4 regions of the Kitasatospora sp. NPDC088160 genome follow, and region 2 is predicted to be linked to each of the others. Evidence: riboswitches for the same ligand, from Rfam matches in the RefSeq annotation. Region 2 holds a riboswitch; each other region holds the start of a gene.

Region 1 (5,097 bases), on a different contig from region 2:
CGGGGGGAAAGGTCGGCAGGACGTCCGCCCAACCGTCGGGCAGCCGCTGCTCCCGCAGTCGGTCCAGCAGGACGGCGCGCTCGGGGTTCGCCGTGCGCCAGGCCGCGAACCTCTCGTCCCACTCGGCGTGCACCTGCCGGCCGCGGTCGGCGGCCTCGCGTGTGCGGCCCAGGACGTCCTCCTCGACGATGAAGTGCTCTTCGGGGTCGAAGCCCAGCAGCCGCTTGGTGGCGGCGACCTCGTCCTCGCCCAGCGCGGATCCGTGGGCCTTGCCGCTGTCCTGCTTGGTCGGGGCGGGCCAGCCGATCACGGTGCGCAGCATGATCAGCGAAGGGCGGCCGGTCTCCTGCCGGGCGGCGCGGGTGGCCGCCAGGAGCACGTCGACGTCCTCGACGTAGCGGCCGGTGCGCGTCCAGTCCACGGTCTGCACGTGCCAGCCGTAGGCGGCGTAGCGGGCCGGGACGTCCTCGCTGAAGGAGATGTCGGTGTCGTCCTCGATGGAGATGTGGTTGGAGTCGTAGAAGACGATGAGGTCGCCGAGTTCCTGGTGCCCTGCCAGGGAGGCGGCCTCGCCGGTGACGCCCTCCATCATGTCTCCGTCGGAGGCGATCACGTAGACGTGATGGTCGAAGGGGCTGGTGCCCGCTTCGGCGTCCGGGTCGAGGAGACCACGTTCGCGGCGGGCGGCCATCGCCATGCCCACCGCGCTGGCCAGGCCCTGGCCCAGCGGGCCGGTGGTGATCTCCACGCCGGGGGTGTGCCGGTGTTCGGGGTGCCCGGGGGTGGCGGAGCCCCAGGTCCGGTAAGCCTGCAGGTCCGAGAGTTCCAGGCCGTAGCCGGCCAGGTAGAGCTGGATGTAGAGGGTCAGGCTGGAGTGGCCGCAGGAGAGCACGAAGCGGTCCCGTCCCAGCCACCGGTCGTCGCCGGGGTCGTGGCGCATGACGTTCTGGAACAGCAGGTACGCCAGTGGGGCCAGGCTCATCGCGGTGCCCGGATGGCCGTTGCCGACCTTCTGCACCGCGTCGGCGGCCAGCAGCCGCACGGTGTCCACCGCCCGCGCGTCGACCTCGTCCCACCCTGTCCGCCCTGCCACCGGATCCGCGAGGGATTCGTCGCGCCGCGCGGTAGCGTCGTTCTGGTCGTTCGCCATGCCGTTGCTCCTTCGTCTCGGCTTGTCGTCCATCGTTCCTCCGGCACTGGGCGGGCACGACCGCCGGGCCGTCGCCCGCGTGATTGCTGGTGATGTACGAACTATCCCCAGGGGTGGCGCTCTGTCCGGCACGACACACCCTTTCGGTGAGCCGCTCCGCCTCGTCGCTTGCCCCCGAAGTGGGGGAACACACCCCTGACCACCCGTCGCAGGTCCGCGGGAGGGCGTGCGCGGGCCCCCCTTCGACGGCCCGGTGCCTCCGCCGCCGAGCAGGGTCGGTGACGGCGTGCTCGATCCGCTCGACGCCGACGACCAGCCGCGTCTCCGCCCGCCGGCCGAGTGGCGGCGCCCTACTTCCCCGTCACGTGCCCGGACGAGGTCCTGGACCACCACCTGCGGCACTACGCCGTCGAGTTCAGGAACTGGATCGTCGCCGCCCGCACCTGAGACCCCCGACCGGGCCCCGTGGCCGATCCCTCCCGCAACCCCAGGAACGGTCCAGACGACCATCCCACGGGCTGGCCAGCACCGACCTGACCACGCCTGATACCTTGCCATCGCCGTGGTGTACGGGAAACCGGTCTGAGTCCGGTGCGGCCCTCGCCACTGTTGCCGCGGAGTTCCGCGGCCCTCGCTGACCGGCTTTTCCAGCGGTCAGGGCCACTGGGCGGGTTGGAAGAGCCGTCCGGGAAGGTCGGCCGCGGCGCGTTGATGCGGAAGCCAGGAGACCGGCCACGGCGCTACATGTTCCACGAGGGTTTTGGAGAACACGTGCCCAGCGGTCTGCCGTATCCGTTCCGTTCCATATGTTCCGTACGTCCCACAGGTCCGATACGTGTCGGCCGGGCGGTCGCGGCCTTCCTGTTCATCGGCATGCTCGGAGCTTGCACGGGCGCCCCCGCGCCCACCACGTCCGGCGGGACGACCGGAACTGCCGCGCCGGTCAGCGTCGACAATTGCGGGTCCACCGTGACGGTCGGCGCGCCGCCCGACCGGCTGGTGACGCTCAACGAGGGTGCCACCGAGGTGGCCCTGGCCCTCGGCCTGCAGTCCCGCATGGCCGGTACCGCCTACCTCGACGATTCCATCCCGGAGAAGTGGAAGGCGGCCTACGACTCCGTCCCGGTGCTCTCCAAGGACTACCCGACGAAGGAGAAGCTCCTCGCGGCCCGTCCCGACTTCCTGTACGCCTCCTACTCCAGCGCGTTCACCGACAAGGTCGCGGGCACCCGGGGGGAACTGCGCGGCCAGGGCATCCCGTCGTACCTGTCCCCGTTCGGCTGCTCGGACAAGAGCCAGGTGCCGCCGACGACCTGGCAGGCGGTGTGGGGCGAACTGAACGACGTCGCCAAGGTCTTCGGTGTCACGGAGCGGGCCGCCGCGATCCAGCAGCAACAGGAGCAGCAGCTGGCCGAGTTCACGGCGACGGCCGCGGGCAAGGGCTTGAAGGTCCTGTGGTACGACTCGGACACCAAGGCGCCGTTCGTCGGGGCCGGCCACGGCGGACCTCAACTCGTTCTCAATGCCGTGGGCGCCCGCAACGTCTTCGGGGACCTGTCCGGTGGCTGGCAGAACGTGAGCTGGGAGAAGGTCGTCGCGGCGGACCCGGACGCCATCGTGGTCGCGGACGCCGGCTGGGACACGGCCCAGTCCAAGATCGACTACTTGGAGAACGACCCGGTGCTGAGCAAGCTCACCGCCGTGCAGCGCAAGGCTTTCGTGGTGGTGCCGTTCTCGGAGTCGACTCCCGGCGTGCTGCTCGCCGACGGTGCCGCCCGGGTGTCCGCGGGACTGGGCCGACTGCACCCGGGTTCATGACCGCGCCCCACCCCGCCGTCGCGCGGCCCCCTGGTCCGGGCCGCGCGACGGCGGCCCTGGCCATCGGTGCGGCCCTGCTCCTGGCCACCGTGCTCCTCGGCCTCGCCGTGGGCTCGCAACACGAGCCGGTCCGGACGGTGATCGACGTCGTGGTGCGCCGTCTCGGGCTGGGCAACCCGCACGTCACGCTGCTGGACGACCAGATCGTCTGGCAGTTGCGGCTGCCCCGCGTTCTGGGAGCGGCTGCCACCGGCGCAGGCCTCGCGGTCTGCGGCGCGGTGTTGCAGACGCTGACCGGGAACGACCTGGCCGATCCCTTCCTGCTCGGGATCTCGGACGGAGCCGCCGCCGGCGCGGTCACCGTGATCGTCCTCGGCGTCGGCGTGTCCGGCGCCGTGGGCACCGGCGCGGTGTCCACGGCGGCCTTCGCCGGTGCCCTGCTAGCCGCCGTCGTCGTCCTGGCACTGGCCGGCGCGCGCACCCGGTCGCTACCGACCACCCGGACCGTGCTCGCCGGCATCGCGGTGGGACAGATGTGCGGGGCCTACACCTCGTTCGTCGTGCTGGTCCTCGGGGACCGCAACGCGGCGCGCGGTGTCATGGAGTGGACGCTGGGCTCGGTCGCCGGCGTGCGGTGGCCCACCGCCGTCTTCCTGACCGCGGTCGCGCTGGCCGGTGTCACGGTCCTGGCCTCCTCGGCCCGCGACCTGGACGCCTTCGCGTTCGGCGAGACCGCCGCCCGCTCCCTCGGCGTCCACGTCGAGCGCACCCGTTGGGTCCTCGTCGCCACCGCCGCGCTGGTAACCGCGTGCCTGGTCGCCCACACCGGCGTCATCGGGTTCCTCGGCCTGGTCGTACCGCATGTCGTCCGTCTCGTCTGCGGCCCGCGCCACGCCCTCCTGCTGCCCGTGTCGGCACTGGTGGGCGCTTCCCTCCTGGTGGGCAGCGACATCGTGGCGCGCTCGGTCCTCCCCGACCGGGAGATCCCCGTCGGCGTCATCACGGCCGGGCTCGGAGCGCCCTTCTTCGCCTGGCTGCTGTGGCGCCAGGGGCGGGCCGACGGGAGGGGGCAGTGACGGTGACGCCCCCCGCCGAGCTGCGCACGGAGGGACTTCGTGTGAGCATCGGCGGAGCCACGCTGCTGGACGCGGTCTCGCTCGCGTTCGCCCCCGGCCGGATCACGGGCCTGCTCGGACCCAACGGCGCCGGGAAGACCACCTTGCTGCGCGCGGTCGCCGGACTGACCCGGCCGAGCGAGGGTCGGGTCCTCCTGGACGGAGAGGATCTCCACGCACTCACGGCCCGCCGACGAGCACGACAGGTGGCCTTCATGGAGCAGCAGGCGGACACCCGGCTGTCGCTGCCGGTCCGTCAGGTCATCGATCTCGGCCGCACGCCGCACCGCAGCCGCTGGCCCGTGCCGGCGAACTCCGCCACCGACGCCCACGAGCGGTCCGTGTTCGCCGCGGCCGTGGCCGCAGCCGACGTCGGCCACCTGCTCGACCGGTCCTGGCCGACGCTGTCGGGTGGCGAGCGGCAGCGGGTCCAGCTCGCGCGGGCACTGGTGCAGGAGCCCGGCGTGCTCCTGCTCGACGAGCCCACCAACCACCTCGACCTACGCCACCAACTCGGCTTCCTCGGCACCGTACGCGGGCTGGGCATCACCACGGTAGCCGCGCTGCACGACCTCGAACTCGCCGCCGCCTACTGCGACGAGGTCGCCGTCCTGCTCGACGGCCGACTGGTCGCCCACGGGCCCAGCTCCGACGTGCTCACCTCGCCGACGATCGCGCACGTCTACGGCGTCGACGTCACCGTGGAACGACACCCCCGGCACGACAGACCGCACATCCGGTGGAACGGACTGCTCCCCGAAGGGACAACACCATGACCCGCCCCGTCCCGGGCGCACTCGCCCGCCGCAGTGCCACGCTCCTGGTCGGCATGTCGATGGGGGAAGCCGTCCGCCGTGACGAACTCCTCCGGACAGCGGCGTCGCACCAGGCCTCGATCGCGTTCCTGCAGCAGGCAGACCCTTCCCTGTCGGCCGAGCTGACCAGGCTGGCCGACGCGGGCGCCGAGACCGTGGTCGTGATCGGCGTCCGCCTCGCGGCGTCCGGCCCGGCCCA
Region 2 (5,097 bases):
GTGCTCGCCGTGCTCCACCAGGTCGTCGGAGACGGAGAGTTCGCCGATCAGCCGGTCCGGGTCTACGGCCGTGACCACGCCCGCGAGTTCGACGGCGTCCTCCAGGTGGCGGCCGTCCGCCTCTCCCCCGGCGATCACCTCGACGGCCGGGTGCGGGTCGCTGCCGCCCCACAGTTCGACGATCGCGAGCCCGTACCGGCCCTCGTCGGCGATCCGCAGCAGTCGCGGCAGCAGGTCCTCGCGCAGGGCGCAGCAGGGGCAGTCGTTCACCAGCGGGACGTCGGCGACGTCGAACCCGCCTCCCGCGTCGCGCAGTTCACGGCGGACGACGCCCTGCGAGGCCTCCCGCAGGTCATGGTGGAGGACCACCGCGTCCACCGCTGCCGCCGCCAACTCCCGGACGGCGGCGCGGCGTTCGTCGGCGTGCAGTCCGGCGACGACCACCACGGGCAGTTTGATCCCGTCCACGCCGCTCACCAGCTGGCCTTGCGGACGCCGGGCAGGTGGCCGGCGTGGGCGTGGACGCGGAGGTTGACCCGGGAGAGGCCGAAGGCGCGCAGGTAGCCACGGGGGCGGCCGTCGACGGCGTCGCGGTTGCGGATCCGGGTGGCGCTGGCGTCGCGGGGCTGGCGGGCGAGTTCGGCCTGGGCGTCCGCGCGTTCGGCGGGGGCGGTGCCGGGGTGGGCGGTGATCCGCTTGAGCTCGGCGCGGCGCTCGGCGTACCGGGACACGACGGCGCGGCGCTGCTCGTTCTTGGCGATCTTGCTCTGCTTGGCCATCAGACCTTCCCCCCTCGGGCGCGGATGCGGGCGACGGCGGCCTCGATGCCGATCGTGTCGATGGTGCGGATGCCCTTGGCGCTGAGGGCGAGCCGGACGTACCGGCCCTCACCGGGCAGCCAGTAGCGCTTGTGCTGGATGTTGGGGTCGAAGCGGCGGCGGGTGCGGCGGTGCGAGTGCGAGATCGCGTTGCCGAATCCGGGTTGGCGGCCGGTGAGTTGGCAGTGGGCGGACATGGGTGCTCCCTGGCGTCCGGGAATGGGCGGGACGGAGCCCACGTTACACCAGATGAAAATGACTTCCATTTCGGTGTACGGTTTCGCCCCAGCCCCGAACACCCCGCCAACCCGGGAGGACACCCATGGCCCGCAGCGAACTGCGCCCCGTCATCAAGCTCCGCTCCACCGCCGGCACCGGCTACACGTACGTGACCCGCAAGAACCGCCGCAACGACCCGGACCGGATGGTCCTGCGCAAGTACGACCCGGTCGCGCGCCGGCACGTCGACTTCCGCGAAGAGCGCTGAACCCCGCCCGCCCGACGACCGGCACCGGCCCGCAGCGACGAAACGGCGCCTCCCCCGGGATCCCGGGGGAGGCGCCGTCGCTGATCGCTGCCGTCGCTGATCGCAGCCGTCGCTACTCGGCGGCCACCCAGCGCTTCTCCACCCGGGCCAGCTTCCAGTAGGCGATCGCCGCGGCCCAGACCACCACGAACAGCCCGGCGATCGCGTAGCCGACGTTGTCCAGCGAGATGCCCGCGATCCAGCCGGTGACCGGGTCGGTCAGATCGAGCTTCTCGTGCAGCACGCCGACCAGTTCGATGGTGCCGATGACGAAGGCCACCGCGATCGACAGCCCAGTGATCGTCAGGTTGTAGTACACCTTCCGGACCGGGTTCGCGAAGGCCCACTGGTACGCGAAGTTCATGAACGTCCCGTCCAGGGTGTCGAACAGGCTCATCCCGGCCGCGAACAGCAGCGGCAGGCAGACGATCGCGTACCAGGGCAGCCCGGCCGCCGCGCCCGACCCGGCCATCACCATCAGGGTGACCTCGGTCGCGGTGTCGAAGCCCAGCCCCAGCACCATGCCCACCGGGAACATCTGCCCGGGCCGGGTGATCGACCGGGTCGCCCGGTTCAGCACCCGGGCCATGAAGCCGCGCGAGTTGAGGTGCTCCTCCAGCTGCGCCTCGTCGTACGACCCGGCCCGCATCGCCCGGAACACCTTGAGTATGCCGAGCAGCGCGGCCAGGTTGAGCGCGCCGATCAGGTAGAGGAACGCGCCGGAGGCCGTCGTGCCGACCATCCCGAGCCACTTGTGGGTGGCCGAGTCGTCGTCCATCAGCGTGCTGGCCAGCTGCGCGCCGCCCGCCACCAGGGCGGCCATCAGCACCACCATCGAGGAGTGCCCGAGGGCGAACCAGAAGCCGACCGAGACCGGCCGCTTGCCGTCCGCCATCAGCTTGCGGGTGGTGTTGTCGATCACCGCGATGTGGTCGGCGTCGAAGGCGTGCCGCATGCCGAGGGTGTACGCGGTGATCCCGAGGCCCACCCCGAAGACCTGGGTGCCGACCGCGTAGTTGTGGGGCGCGACCAGGAAGACGAGCGTCCCGAAGGCCACCACGTGCATGGCCAGGATCACCCCCATCAGCCCGGCCGTGCGGACGGTGTCCTCGCGCTTCCAGCGGAACGTGGGCAGCACGGACGGTGTCGCCGGCGCCTCGGCGGCGGCGGTTTCGGGCAGGGTCATTCGGGTCACGCTCCAGCACCTCGTGGAAACACTTCGTGAGATGCCGTGGCCGGTCTCCTGGCTTACGGGGGTCCCGTACCCGCCTTCCCAGGTGCGCGAGGCTCCCAGTGGCGTCGTGGGTACGGACGTCTCTCCATCGTCGACGATCACGATGGCCCGATCACAGTGGCGAGGGCCGCTCCGGACTGGGACCCCTGAGGATCCGTCACCGGTCTTCCCGAGCACCACGGCGGGGAACACCGTAGGGGCCAGGACCCACCCTTGCAAGGCTGCGCACCTGCGCAGGTGTCCAGGATCACAGGCCCCCTCCTGCAACAATGTGCGCATGCATCTCGTACCGGCCGACCGCGCGGGCCACCGCACCATCGACGGACACCGGGTCTGCGAGGCCATCGCCGCGATCGGCGACCCCGCGCACGTCCGCACCTGGGCCGAGCGGTTCTCCCTGCTCGCCGACCCCGGGCGGCTCGCCCTCCTGCTCGCCCTCCACCGGGCCGGCCCGCTCGCCGTCTCCGACCTCGCCGTCGCCACCGGCATGCGCGACCCCGCCGTGTCCCAGGCCCTGCGGCTGCTCCGCACCGCGGGCGTGGTCACCGGGGACAAGGACGGGCGGATCGTGCGCTACCGGCTCGTGGACGAGGCCCTGCGCCCCCTCCTCGACGCGTGCGCCGCCGCCGAACACCACGAGCCCAGCGCGGCCGTCGTCTGACCGGCTCCCCCGGAGGACGCGCCGGGGCCCGGCCGGAGCAACCCTCGAACGCGGTCAGGCCGCCTGGCAGGCGGGGCACCAGAAGAGGTTGCGCGCGGCGTGCTGCTCCGTCCGGACGTCGGTGCCACAGACCAGGCAGGGCATCGCGGCCCGCCGGTAGACGTACACCTCGCCGCCGTGGTCGTCGACGCGCGGCGGGCGGCCCATCGCCTCGGGGGTGTGCTCGGGGCGGACGGTGTCGATCCGGCCCGCGCCGACGCCCTCGTGCATCAGGGCGACCAGGTCGGCCCAGATCGCGTCCCACTCGCCCCGGGTGAGGTCGCGGCCGGCGCGGTGCGGGTTGATCCCGTGGCGGAACAGCACCTCGGCCCGGTAGACGTTGCCCACCCCGGCCAGCACCTTCTGGTCCATCAGCAGCGCGGCGACGGTCGTCCGGCTGGCCGATATCCGGCGCCAGGCGGCCTCCGGGTCGGCGTCGGCGCGCAGCGGGTCGGGGCCCAGCCGGGCGGCGACGGCGGCCTTCTCCGCTCCGGTGACCAGCGCGCAGGTGTTGGGGCCGCGCAGGTCCGCGTAGCCGTCGTCGTTGGCCAGCCGCAGCCGGACCAGGCCGACCGGCTCGGGCGCGGGCCCGGTACCGAAGGCGAAGCCGCCGTAGAGGCCGAGGTGGACGTGCACCCAGGCGCCCTCCTCGAAGCCGAGGAACAGGTGCTTGCCGACGGCTTCGGCCGCGGTGAGCAGCTGCCCGTCGATGGCCTTGGCCTCGTCGGCGAACCGGCCCTGCGGGCTGGACACCTCGACCGGGCGGCCGCCGAAGGCCTTCCGGTTCTCGGCGGCGAGGCGGTGGATGATGTGGCCTTCCGGCACGGGCGTCAGCTCCCCCGGGGTGGTTCGACAGGACCCGCACATCATCGCAGCCGGCACCGACACCGCCGGATCGTCGCAGATCAGCGCACCGGCATGCCCATCAGCCGGGCCAGGATGACGCGGTCCAGCTCGGCGGCGGTGCCGGCCACGTCCAGGTACGAGTTGTCGATGATCGGCAGCCCGGAGTTGTACCAGCCGGCCATCCGGCCGTGGATCCGCGCCACCTCCTCGTCACCGAGCCGCCGGGTGCCGCCGCGCCGGGCGTTGCGGTGCAGCACGGAGTCCAGGCTGGGCAGCAGCACGACCGGGATCATGCCGGGGCCGATGTGCCGCTTCCAGCCGCCGAGGCCGATGGCCGGGCGGTCCGGGAAGACGGCGTCGTCGATGATGCAGGAGATGCCGTTGGCGAGGTAGTTGCGGCAGGCGAAGCCGCAGGTGCGGCGGGCCAGCCGGTACTGCGCCTCGGAGGCGTTGTTCCAGCCGGACTGCGGGTTGGCGAAGCCGGACTGCACCCACTCGCGGACGTCGTCCAGGCTGATGTGCGCGGTCGGGCTGGGCCGGCGCTCGGCCCAGTACCGGGCGACGGTGGTCTTGCCGGCCCCGGCCGGGCCGATCAGCAGGACGGCGATCGGACTGGTGGGCGCGTGCCGCTGCGGCGGGTGGGCGGGGAGTTGCACGGGCGTGCCGGAGGGCAGCACGAAGTGCCCGGTGGACCCGACGGGGACCGGCGCGCCGGGCGCGGGTGCGGCCGGGGCGGGCGCGGCAACAGGAGCGGGCGGCACCGGAGCGGCCGGAACCGGCGGCGCGGCGGCGGGAACAGGAGCCGGAGCGGGCGGCACCGGCGGCGGCGCGGCGGCCCCCGACGGCTGCGGCCCCGGCGGAGCGACGGGACGCGGCGGGACCTGCCCACCCCCGGCGTACTGCGTCACGGTCACCTCCCGACACCTCTCAGCGGGGAGACTACACGGCGGCCCGGCGGCGGGCACAGTCCGCC
Region 3 (5,097 bases), on a different contig from region 2:
ACTGGAGCTCGGCCTCGACGGCCTCCTCCAGCATCTCCGTGACCTGCTTGGCCATCTCGTCGTCGAAGAGGTCGGGCTCCTCCTCGCGGACGGTGTCGACGACCGACATCGCGAAGTCCATGTGCATGGACTCGTCGCGGAACACCCAGTTGGTGCCGGTGGCCAGGCCGTGCAGCAGACCGCGGGACCGGAACCAGTACACGTACGCGAACGCGCCGTAGAAGAACAGGCCCTCGACGCACGCCGCGAAGCAGATCAGGTTCAGGAGGAACGCGCGGCGGTCCTCCTTGGTCTGGAGCGAGTCGATGTGGTCGACGGCGTTCATGTACTTGAAGCAGAACTGCGCCTTCTGGCGGATGGAGGGGATGTTCTCCACCGCGGCGAAGGCCGCGTTGCGGTCCTCGGGGTCGGGCAGGTAGGTGTCGAGCAGCGTCAGGTAGAACTGGACGTGCACGGCCTCCTCGAAGAGCTGGCGCGACAGGTACAGCCGCGCCTCCGGGGAGTTGATGTGCTTGTAGAGGCTCAGCACCACGTTGTTGGAGACGATCGAGTCCCCGGTGGCGAAGAAGGCGACCAGGCGGCCGATGAGGTGGCGCTCGCCCTCGCTGAGCTTGGCCAGGTCGGCGACGTCGGAGTGCAGGTCCACCTCCTCGACGGTCCAGGTGTTCTTGATCGCGTCCCGGTACCGGTCGTAGAACGACGGGTAGCGCATCGGGCGCAGGGTCAGCTCGAAGCCGGGGTCGAGCAGCATCTTCTCGCGGTCGGGGGTGCTCACTGGCAGGCCTCGCAGGACTCGGGGTTCTCCAGGGAGCAGGCCAGCGCGGCCTCCTCCTCCGGGGTGAGGGTCGGGGTGTTCACGGGCACGGACGAGGACGCGGGCGCGGGCGCGGCGGCGCGGGCGGTACCGGAGGCGGCCTGGGCGATCCGGGTCGCCGGGCGCGAGCGCAGGTAGTAGGTGGTCTTGAGACCGACCTTCCACGCGTAGGCGTACATCGAGCTGAGCTTGCCGATGGTCGGCGCCGCCATGAACAGGTTCAGCGACTGGCTCTGGTCGAGGTACGGCATGCGGGCCGCGGCCAGGTCGATCAGCGCGCGCTGGGGCAGCTCCCAGGCGGTGCGGTACAGCGAGCGGACCTCGGCGGGCAGCCAGCCCAGCTCCTGGACGGAGCCGTTGGCCTCGCGCAGGGCGTCGCGGGTCTGCTGGTCCCAGACGCCGAGCTCCTTGAGCTCGCGCACCAGGTACGGGTTGACCTGGAGGAACTCGCCGGACAGCGTCTCGCGCTTGAACAGGTTGGAGACCTGCGGCTCGATGCACTCGTAGACGCCGGCGATGGACGCGATGGTCGCGGTCGGCGCGATGGCCAGCAGCAGCGAGTTGCGCAGGCCGGTCTCGGCGATGCGGGCGCGCAGCGCGGTCCAGCGGTCGGCCCACTGCGGGGCGGCCGTCGGGAAGTGGTCGATGTGCAGCTCGCCGCGGGCGGCGCGGGTCTCGCCGTAGGCCTCGTGGCGGCCCAGCTGCTCGGCCAGGTCGGCGGAGCGCTCGTACGCGGTGAGCATGATGCGCTCGGCGATGAGGGTGGACAGCCGCGCGGCCTCGGCGGAGTCGAAGTCGATCCGCAGCTTGAAGAAGACGTCCTGGAGGCCCATCACGCCGAGGCCGACCGGGCGCCAGCGGGAGTTGGAGGTGCCGGCCTCGGTGGTCGGGTAGAAGTTGATGTCCACCACGCGGTCGAGGAACGTCACGGCGGTGCGGACGGTGGCGTCGAGGCGCTCCCAGTCCATGGCGCCGAGCAGGTCGTCGACGGAGGCCCCCGGGGCGACGTGGGCGCCGAGGTTGACCGAGCCGAGGTTGCAGACGGCGGTCTCGGAGTCGTCCGTGACCTCCAGGATCTCGGTGCACAGGTTCGAGGAGTGCACCGTGCGGCCGGGCAGCGCGGTCTGGTTGGCGGCGCGGTTGGAGGCGTCCTTGAAGGTCATCCAGCCGTTGCCGGTCTGCGCCAGGGTGCGCATCATCCGGGCGTACAGGGTCTGCGCGGGGATGGTGCGCACGGCCTTGCCGGCCAGCTCGGCCTTGCGGTAGGCCTCGTCGAAGTCGGAGCCCCACAGGTCGACGAGCTCGGGCACGTCGGCGGGGGAGAACAGCGACCAGTCCTCGTTGGCGTTGACCCGGCGCATGAACTCGTCCGGGATCCAGTGCGCCAGGTTGAGGTTGTGGGTGCGCCGCGCCTCCTCGCCGGTGTTGTCGCGGAGCTCCAGGAACTCCTCGATGTCGGCGTGCCAGGTCTCCAGGTAGACGCAGGCCGCGCCCTTGCGGCGGCCGCCCTGGTTGACGGCGGCGACCGAGGAGTCGAGGGTGCGCAGGAACGGGACGATGCCGTTGGACTTGCCGTTGGTGCCGCGGATCAGGCTGCCGCGCGAGCGGATGCGCGAGTAGGACAGGCCGATGCCGCCGGCGTGCTTGGACAGCCGGGCGATCTGCGCGTAGCGGTTGTAGATCGAGTCCAGGTTGTCCAGCGGGGAGTCGAGCAGGTAGCAGCTCGACATCTGCGGGTGCCGGGTGCCGGAGTTGAACAGGGTCGGCGAGGAGGTCAGGTACTCCAGCCGGCTCATCAGGCCGTACAGCTCGGCGACCTCCCGCACCGACTGCTCGCTGTCGCCGACCGCCAGGCCGCAGGCGACGCGGAGCAGGAAGTGCTGCGGGGTCTCGATGACCTTGCGGGTGATCGGGTGGCGCAGCAGGTAGCGGGACTGCACGGTGCGCAGGCCGAAGTACTCGAAGCGGTCGTCGCCGTGCGCGTCGATCAGCGCGTCCAGGGCGGCGGCGTGCTTGGTGACGAAGGCGGCGGTGGTGCCGCCGATCAGGCCCTCGGCGTGGCCGACGGCGATCGAGGCGGCGAAGGAGCGCGAGCCCTGGCTGTTCGCCTCGTCGACGATCTCCAGGGCGAGCAGCCGGGCGGCCAGCTTCGAGTACTGGGGGTCCTCGGCGATCATCGACGCGGCGGCGTCCACGGCCAGCCCGCGCAGCTCGGCGAAGTCCGAGCCGGCGTGGCGGCCGCGCAGCGCGGCGGCGGCGACATGGCCGGGGTCCACCTGGGGGAGATCGACGCTGCGGTCGGTGAGCAGCCGAAGGAGCGCGCCGCCGGGGTCGGAGACCGTCGGGTCGGTGGGGGCGGGGCCGGTGCCCTGGGCGGGCAGGGTGGCTGAGGCAGCGGTGGTCAAGGCGCTCTCTCCTGGCGGCGATCGGCGGCGGTGATCGGGGGGTACCGGGCCGTTCGGGGCAGGGGAGCACGGCACGTACGCAGGAAGCGTCGCGCGACAGTGGCGTCCCCGGCCCGCCCGCGAGGCCCGGAAGGTAGTTCTCGTGCTGGCGCGGCCTCTGCGGGAGGGCCCGTGCGCACACCGTCGGCAGGTACTCGGACTCGCGGGGCGGCTACTGGTAGCCGCCCGCTCACCGCTGCGGGGCAGTCCCGGATTCGCACCGGGTTCCCCTGCATCGACAGCAGGATTGAGCATACATCTAGTGGTGTCTCTCTGATGCGACCCCACATGTAGTACGGCGCGGTGTGTCGGAGCGATAACCGGTGGTGCCGGGAGGGGGCGGGTCGTGGCCTTGGGGCGCCTCGGATCCGGGCTCCCGACGCCCTGATTCCGGGCCCCGGCGTCCTGGTTTCGATACGGAACGGTCACCGGGCGGACCGGTTGCCGCGGGCATGCCCTACGATCTGGGCGCATGAGCGAGCGAAGCGCCGAGGGGCGCGTTTCGCGAAGCGATCATCGAGCGAAGCGAGGGGGCGCGTGAGCGACGGAACTGGCGCACCCGGGCAGGGTCCGCAGGGAACGCCTCCCCCCGGGCCGGGGGACGCGCACGGTCAGCAGCCGCCGGTGGTGCCCGGTCCGGTGTTGCCGCCGAGCGGGGGCTTCGGGCCGCCGCCGGCCTCGTACGGGCCTCCGGTGCCGCCCGCGCAGCCGGTGGCGCAGCCCGGTCCGCCGGGGCAGCCTCCGCTGCCGCAGCCGGGACCGCCAGGGCAGCAGCTGCCGCCGCAGTGGCAGCCGAACCCCCAGGCGCACCCCCAGCCGCATCCCCAGCCGCATCCGCAGCCGTACCCGCAGCCCCAGGCGCCGCAGCGCGCCGAGCCGAACTGGGAGGCGCTGGCGGACCGCAACGCGGCGGACGGCAAGCGCCGCCGCCGACTGCGGGCCCTCGGCGTGGCGGTCGCGGTCGTCCTGGTCGGCGGCCTGATCGCGGGCGGGGCGGTGCTGCTGACGAAGGGCGGCGGCGACAAGCCGGTCGCCGGGCCGATCGCCTCGGCCTCCAACCGGCCGTCCTCCGCCGCATCGGGTGCCGCCCGGAGTGCCGCGCCGAGTGCCGCCGCAACCCCGGGCGGGAACCCGTCCGGCACCCCGGGCGGAGCGCCGGACGACCCGTCGAAGCCGATCTGGGAGGCCGCCACCGACCCGGCGCCGCAGGACGCGGGGGCACTGTTCTCCGCGCTCCAGGTGACGGTCAACGGCGCCACCTGGAACCGGACCTTCGTCTCGCTGGACTCGCCCTGCTGGGACGGGAACTCGACGACCGGCGGGCTCGGCAAGGTCCTCGGTGACCAGGGCTGCCAGAAGGTGCTCCGGGCGACCTACGTCTCCGGCGACAGCGCGGTGACCGTCGGCGTCGCGGTCTTCGACCACAAGATCCAGGCCGAGACCTCGATGAAGAGCTACACCGGCCACCTCAAGGGCGCCGTCGCGCCGGGCGCGCCGGCCTTCTGCGCCACTCCGGGCTGCACCAACACGCACAACACCCTGGGCCGGTACGCCTACTTCACGGTCGAGGGCTCGGCGAAGGGCGGCGACACCGCCGACGCCACCGCCACCGCGGCGGCCGTCGGCTTCGGCGAGCACGTGAAGGGCCAGCTGCTCCAGCGCGCCAAGGCCGCGTCCGCGGCCGCGCCGGGTGCGTCGGGGGCCGCCGCGGCCGGCTGATCCGCCGTGGCACCCCGGCCCCGGCGGGTTCGCTCGCCGGTGCCGGGGGAGTGTGGCAGGCTCTCGGGGGCAGTCATTCGCACGAGTGTTCCGGTTGTGTCCGCCTGGGCCGGTGCCGGC
Region 4 (5,097 bases), on a different contig from region 2:
AGGGCCGGGAGGAATCGGGGAATCACATCATGACCCGTTCGATCAAGGCGCTCGCCGCACTCGCTCTGGCCGGGGCATCCGTCGTCGGCGTGACGTCGCTGGCATCCGCCGACCCGAACCCGTCCAACATCGGCTCCTCCCCGCAGTGGGTCCGGCTGAGCACCAGCCACTCCGCGGGCGTCTACACCGCCGCCGACGCGGGGTCCGGCAAGTACAAGAACATCACCCTCGCGCCGGGCGACTCGGCCTGGGCGGACTGTTGGGTGGCCGGCGGGAACGTCGGCAATGACGGCGACGTCTGGTACCACACCACGTGGGTGTACCAGTACGGTGTGGTCACCCCCTCGGGGTCCTCCTGGACGTTCGCACCCTACGTGGACGGCGCGGCGATGTTCCACAACGTGCCCGGCCTGCCCCACTGCTGAACCACCCGATGACCCACAGCGGCCCCGCGCACCGACCCCGGCGCGCGGGGCCGCTCGCACAGCTGCTGACCGAACAGCTCGCCCGGCGGCGCCGAACGTCCCGCACCGTCTGAACTCTGAACCGCCGGTGCCCCGGCCCCCCTTCCGGAGGGGCCGGGGCAGCGGGGTGTCTCCGGAGGTCAGGGCGCGGTGACGCCCGGCTGGGCGCCGGCGCCGAAGGACCAGCCCTCGACGTCGCCGGGCGCCGGGTTGTAGCTGCCCGCGCCGAGGTTGCTGTACGACCAGGGGCCGCCGTGCTGGGCGTGCCAGTACGACCAGTAGGCGCTGCCGGTGGGGTTGGTGCAGGTCGTCGGCAGGGCGTTGATGGTGCAGACGAAGCCCGGGTAGCGCGGGTGGAAGGTGTACGCGAACCCGGCGCCGGTCAGCGCGGCCAGGCCGCTGGCCGGGTCGCCGGGTGCGCAGCCGGTCTGGATGCCACCGCCGACGGCGGTGAAGTCGACCACGACGGTGACGCCGGTGGTGCCGTCGCAGGCGGCGGCCCGCGCCTGCGGGGCCTGGACGACGGAGGCGCCGAGCAGTCCGGCGGTGAGGGCAGCGGCGGCGGCGATCGACCCGAGGGTGCGGCGGGCCGGGCACGCGGGCGCCATGGTGTCGGTCATCGGAGCTCTCCTCGCGGGGTCAGCGGGTGGTCGCCGGGCAGGCCGGCACGGGCGCGTCCGGGCGGGCACCGGCGGCGGAGAGGGTGGCCAGCGGGGTGCCCGCGAGGCCGAGGACGGCCTGCGCCGTGGCCCGGGCGCCGGTGGCCGGGTTGAAGCCGGTCCCGTCGTAGGCGACCGCCCCGCGCACGCCCGGGTCCGTGGCGCAGCCCTGCTGGAGCTTGACCAGGCTGCTCCAGCCCTTGAGGCCGGCCCCGAAGCGTCCGCCGGCCAGCAGCGCTTGCGTGGCGAGGCCGGTGGTGTTGGCGTTGGACGCGACGGCCCCGGCGGCCGAGAAGCCGCCGTCGGCGTTCTGGTGGGCGGTCAGCCAGCCGAGTCCGGCGTCGGCCTTGGCGGTGCGGCCGGTCGCGGCGAGGGCCTGGGCGGCGAGCGCGGTGGCGTCCGGGTCGCTGGCGCAGGTGGCCTGGCCGAAGGCGACCGGGTACCCGCCGTCCGCGCACTGGCTGTTGGCGAGGAAGTCGACGGCCGTCGCCGGGGCCCCACCGGCCGTGCGGTGCAGGGCGATCACGGCCAGGGACTGGCCGAAGGCGTTGCTGTAGTCGCCCCACTGCGAGCGGTCGGAGAACCGGCCCTCGGCGGTCTGGAGCGAGCGCAGGCGGGCCGGCAGGTCGACGCCGCCGAAGGCCGTCGGGTTCCCGCCGCGCACCTCGACGGCGAGCAGCAGCTTGGCGGTCGCGCCCGCGTAGGCCTCGGTGGTGCCGTCGCCGAGGTAGCCGCTGATGACCTCGGGCTTGGCCAGCCAGGCGGTGGCCTTCGCAGCGGCCTGGTCGGAGCTGTGCGAGGCGGCGAAGGCCAGCACGGCGTCGATGGTCAGGCCCTGGTCGGGGTAGGCGGTCCCGTTGAAGACGGACTCGAAGTGGTCGCCGTCGACGAGTTGGCGGGCGAGCCAGCCGCCCGCGGCGGCGTCGGGGCGGACCGTCGGGGACGAAGTCGCGGCGGCAGGTGCCGCGTGGGCGGCAGCGGCCGCCGGGAGGACGGTGGCGAGGGCGAGCGCGGGTATCGCGAAGAGGCGCAGGGGGCGTCGGAACGAGGACACGGTGGGCCTTTCCGGGCCCGCACGCAGGGGCCCGGAGGACGGCGGCAACAAGCCGGGCAGCCCTCGGAGCTCCGGCCCGCAGACCACGACGGGAGGAGGGGACGACACACCTCCGCCGCCGGGTACTCGGGCTCGCCGCCGACATCGGATCGGCGGCCTACCGTTGCGGGTCAGCGCCGGATTCGAACCGGACTTCCCCCAGCGGCGGAGTCACAACATGACGGCCCATCATGGCGAGACGGAGAAGTCCCGGTCAAGGGATCGTCCGCCGCATCGCGCCACATCGCGCCGCGAACCGCTCGGACCGTCAGCGGTGAAGGAACTCCGGTGGGCGCTTCTCGGCGAAGGCCGCCATGCCCTCCTTCTGGTCCGCCGTGGCGAACGTGGCGTGGAACAGTCGCCGTTCGAAGCGCACGCCCTCGGCGAGCGTGGTCTCGTACGAGCGGTTGACGCTCTCCTTGAGCATGACGGCCGCCGGGGTGGACATCGCCGCGATCGTCTCGGCCACCGCCAGGGCCTCGGCCAGCAGTTGGCCCGCCGGGACGATGCGGGAGACCAGGCCGGCCCGCTCGGCCTCCTCGGCGCCCATCATCCGGCCGGTCAGACAGAGTTCCATCGCCTTCGCCTTGCCGACCGCCCGGGTCAGCCGCTGCGAGCCGCCGATGCCGGGGATCACGCCGAGCTTGATCTCCGGCTGCCCGAACTTCGCGGTGTCCGCCGCCAGGAGGACGTCGCACAGCATCGCCAGCTCGCAGCCGCCGCCCAGCGCGTAGCCCGCCACCGCCGCCACCACCGGCTTGCGCAGCGCGGCGAAGCGGTCCCAGGCGGCGAACCAGTCGCCGAGGTAGGCGTCGACGAAGTCGAGCGACTGCATCTCCTTGATGTCGGCGCCGGCCGCGAAGGCCTTCTCGGAGCCGGTGATCACCAGCGCGCCGATCTCCGGGTCACGGTCGAACTCCGTTGCTGCCTGCACGACTTCGTTCATCAGCAGGGTGTTGAGCGCGTTCAGCGCCTTGGGCCGGTCGAGCGTGATCAGCCCCACCCGGCCCTTGCGCTCGACCAGGATCGTCTCGTAGCCGGTCACTTGCCGTCCTCCCGCAGGGTGGTGATGATCGCCGAGAAGTCCAGGCCGGCGCCGCTGTCGGCCTGCGCGAAGTCCGCGTACAGTTGTGCCGCCCTGCGTCCGAGGTCCGTGGGCAGGCCCGCGGCGTCGGCGGCCCCGGCGGCGAGTCCGAGGTCCTTGGCCATCAGGGCGGCGGCGAACCCGGCCGCGTAGTCGCGGTTGGCCGGGCTGGTCGGCACCGGCCCGGGGACGGGGCAGTTGGTGGTGAGCGCCCAGCACTGGCCGGAGGCGGTCGAGGCGACGTCGTAGAGGGCCTGGTGGCTGAGCCCGAGGCTCTCTCCGAGCACGAAGGCCTCGCTGACCGCGATCATCGAGATGCCCAGGATCATGTTGTTGCAGATCTTCGCGGCCTGCCCCGCTCCGGGGGATCCGCAGTGCACGACCTTGCGGCCCATCGCCTCCAGCACCGGTCGAGCCGCCTCGAAGTCCGGCTCGGCGGCTCCGACCATGAAGGTGAGGCTCGCGGCCGTGGCACCGACCACCCCGCCGGAGACCGGCGCGTCCACCGCCCGGTGCCCGGCGGTCACGGCCAGGTCGTGCGCCGCCCGAGCGTCCGCGACGTCGATCGTGGAGCAGTCGACGAAGAGCGTTCCCGGGCGGGCGGCGGGCAGCAGGTCCGCGTAGGCGGCCAGCACGTGCCGGCCGGCCGGCAGCATGCTGATGACGACGTCGGCCTCCCGCACCGCCTCGGTCGCGGACCGCGCCGGACGGACGCCGCCCTCCTCCGCCCTCCGCAGCGCCTCGGGTGCCAGGTCATAGCCGGTCACGGTGTGCCCGGCCTCGGCGAGGTTGGCGGCCATCGGGCCGCCCATGTTGCCGAGGCCGATGAATCCGATGACTCCGTTGAATCCGTTGCGGCGGGTCACCAGCGCTCCAGGGGTGTGGTGGGGGCCAGGCCGAGTTCCCGGTCGCCGAGCGGGGCGAAGTAGCGGGCCACCGCGGCGGGCCCGACGGCGCTCAGCGTCGACGGGTTCCACCGCGGGGAACGGTCCTTGTCGATGACCTGGGCGCGGATCCCCTCGGCCAGGTCCGGTGTGGAGAGCGCCGCACAGGAGGTCCGGTACTCCTGGTCGAGGACGGCCTCCAGCGGGCCGAGGGCGCGGGCCCGGCGCAGGGCGGCGAGGGTGGCCTTCACGGCGGCGGGCGAGTTGGCGGCGATCCGGTCCGCGGCCTCCTTGGCCTCCGGTTCGCCGCTGTCCCGCAGGCGGTCGAGGATCTCCTCCACGGTGTCGGCCCCGTAGCAGCGGTCGATCCACGCCCGCCGGCCGTCCAGCACGCCGGCCGGTGCGGGCCCGACGTTCCGTTCGAGGGCGTCGTGCAGGGGGAGTTCGGCCAGGTCGTCCAGCAGCGCGGGCAGCCGCTCGGCCGGGACGAAGTGGTCGGCGAGGCCGCAGAGCAGCGCGTCCGCGGCGCCGACGGAGCCCGCGGTCAAGGCGAGGTGGGTACCCGACTCGCCGGGTGCGAGGGCGAGCAGGTAGGTGCCGCCGACGTCCGGGACGAAGCCGATGCCGGCCTCGGGCATGGCGATGCGCGTGGTCTCGGTGACGATCCGGACGCTGCCGTGGGCGGAGACCCCGACCCCGCCGCCCATCACGATGCCGCTCATGAGCGCGACGTAGGGCTTGGGGTAGCGGGCGATGCGGGCGTTGAGGCGGTACTCGTCGCGCCAGAACTCCTCGACGGCGCCCGGGTCCGCGCCGGTGGCGGCGCGGTGGATGGCGACGATGTCGCCGCCGGCGCAGAAGGCCCGCTCACCGGCGCCGGTGATGACCACGGTCGCGACCCGCTCGTCCTCCT

What was found. Region 2 has a riboswitch for cobalamin ahead of ACIOGZ_RS17710 (HoxN/HupN/NixA family nickel/cobalt transporter). Riboswitches for the same ligand answer to the same signal wherever they lie in the genome.
Region 1: another riboswitch for cobalamin. It lies ahead of ACIOGZ_RS26820 (ABC transporter substrate-binding protein); the one in region 2 lies ahead of ACIOGZ_RS17710 (HoxN/HupN/NixA family nickel/cobalt transporter).
Region 3: another riboswitch for cobalamin. It lies ahead of ACIOGZ_RS31690 (ribonucleoside-diphosphate reductase subunit alpha); the one in region 2 lies ahead of ACIOGZ_RS17710 (HoxN/HupN/NixA family nickel/cobalt transporter).
Region 4: another riboswitch for cobalamin. It lies ahead of ACIOGZ_RS24880 (peptidase); the one in region 2 lies ahead of ACIOGZ_RS17710 (HoxN/HupN/NixA family nickel/cobalt transporter).

What each region holds. Positions count from the first base shown of each region.
Region 1 covers NZ_JBIUSS010000018.1:126,489-131,585, reverse strand. Annotated here, with positions in the region: gene tkt (transketolase) at 1-1,150, opposite strand, end outside; cobalamin riboswitch at 1,697-1,902, shown strand; gene ACIOGZ_RS26820 (ABC transporter substrate-binding protein) at 2,120-2,968, shown strand; gene ACIOGZ_RS26815 (iron chelate uptake ABC transporter family permease subunit) at 2,965-4,044, shown strand; gene ACIOGZ_RS26810 (ABC transporter ATP-binding protein) at 4,086-4,859, shown strand; gene ACIOGZ_RS26805 ((2Fe-2S) ferredoxin domain-containing protein) at 4,856-5,097, shown strand, end outside.
Region 2 covers NZ_JBIUSS010000010.1:208,649-213,745, reverse strand. Annotated here, with positions in the region: gene ACIOGZ_RS17730 (CobW family GTP-binding protein) at 1-468, opposite strand, end outside; gene rpsN (30S ribosomal protein S14) at 474-779, opposite strand; gene rpmB (50S ribosomal protein L28) at 779-1,015, opposite strand; gene rpmG (50S ribosomal protein L33) at 1,141-1,305, shown strand; gene ACIOGZ_RS17710 (HoxN/HupN/NixA family nickel/cobalt transporter) at 1,418-2,530, opposite strand; cobalamin riboswitch at 2,560-2,774, opposite strand; gene ACIOGZ_RS17705 (metalloregulator ArsR/SmtB family transcription factor) at 2,856-3,239, shown strand; gene ACIOGZ_RS17700 (Fpg/Nei family DNA glycosylase) at 3,294-4,103, opposite strand; gene ACIOGZ_RS17695 (AAA family ATPase) at 4,184-5,038, opposite strand.
Region 3 covers NZ_JBIUSS010000023.1:145,282-150,378, reverse strand. Annotated here, with positions in the region: gene ACIOGZ_RS31695 (ribonucleotide-diphosphate reductase subunit beta) at 1-751, opposite strand, end outside; gene ACIOGZ_RS31690 (ribonucleoside-diphosphate reductase subunit alpha) at 772-3,195, opposite strand; cobalamin riboswitch at 3,387-3,530, opposite strand; gene ACIOGZ_RS31685 (hypothetical protein) at 3,952-4,977, shown strand.
Region 4 covers NZ_JBIUSS010000016.1:121,417-126,513, reverse strand. Annotated here, with positions in the region: gene ACIOGZ_RS24890 (hypothetical protein) at 30-425, shown strand; gene ACIOGZ_RS24885 (flagellar hook-length control protein FliK) at 605-1,084, opposite strand; gene ACIOGZ_RS24880 (peptidase) at 1,104-2,177, opposite strand; cobalamin riboswitch at 2,277-2,398, opposite strand; gene ACIOGZ_RS24875 (enoyl-CoA hydratase) at 2,485-3,261, opposite strand; gene mmsB (3-hydroxyisobutyrate dehydrogenase) at 3,258-4,166, opposite strand; gene ACIOGZ_RS24865 (enoyl-CoA hydratase/isomerase family protein) at 4,163-5,097, opposite strand, start outside.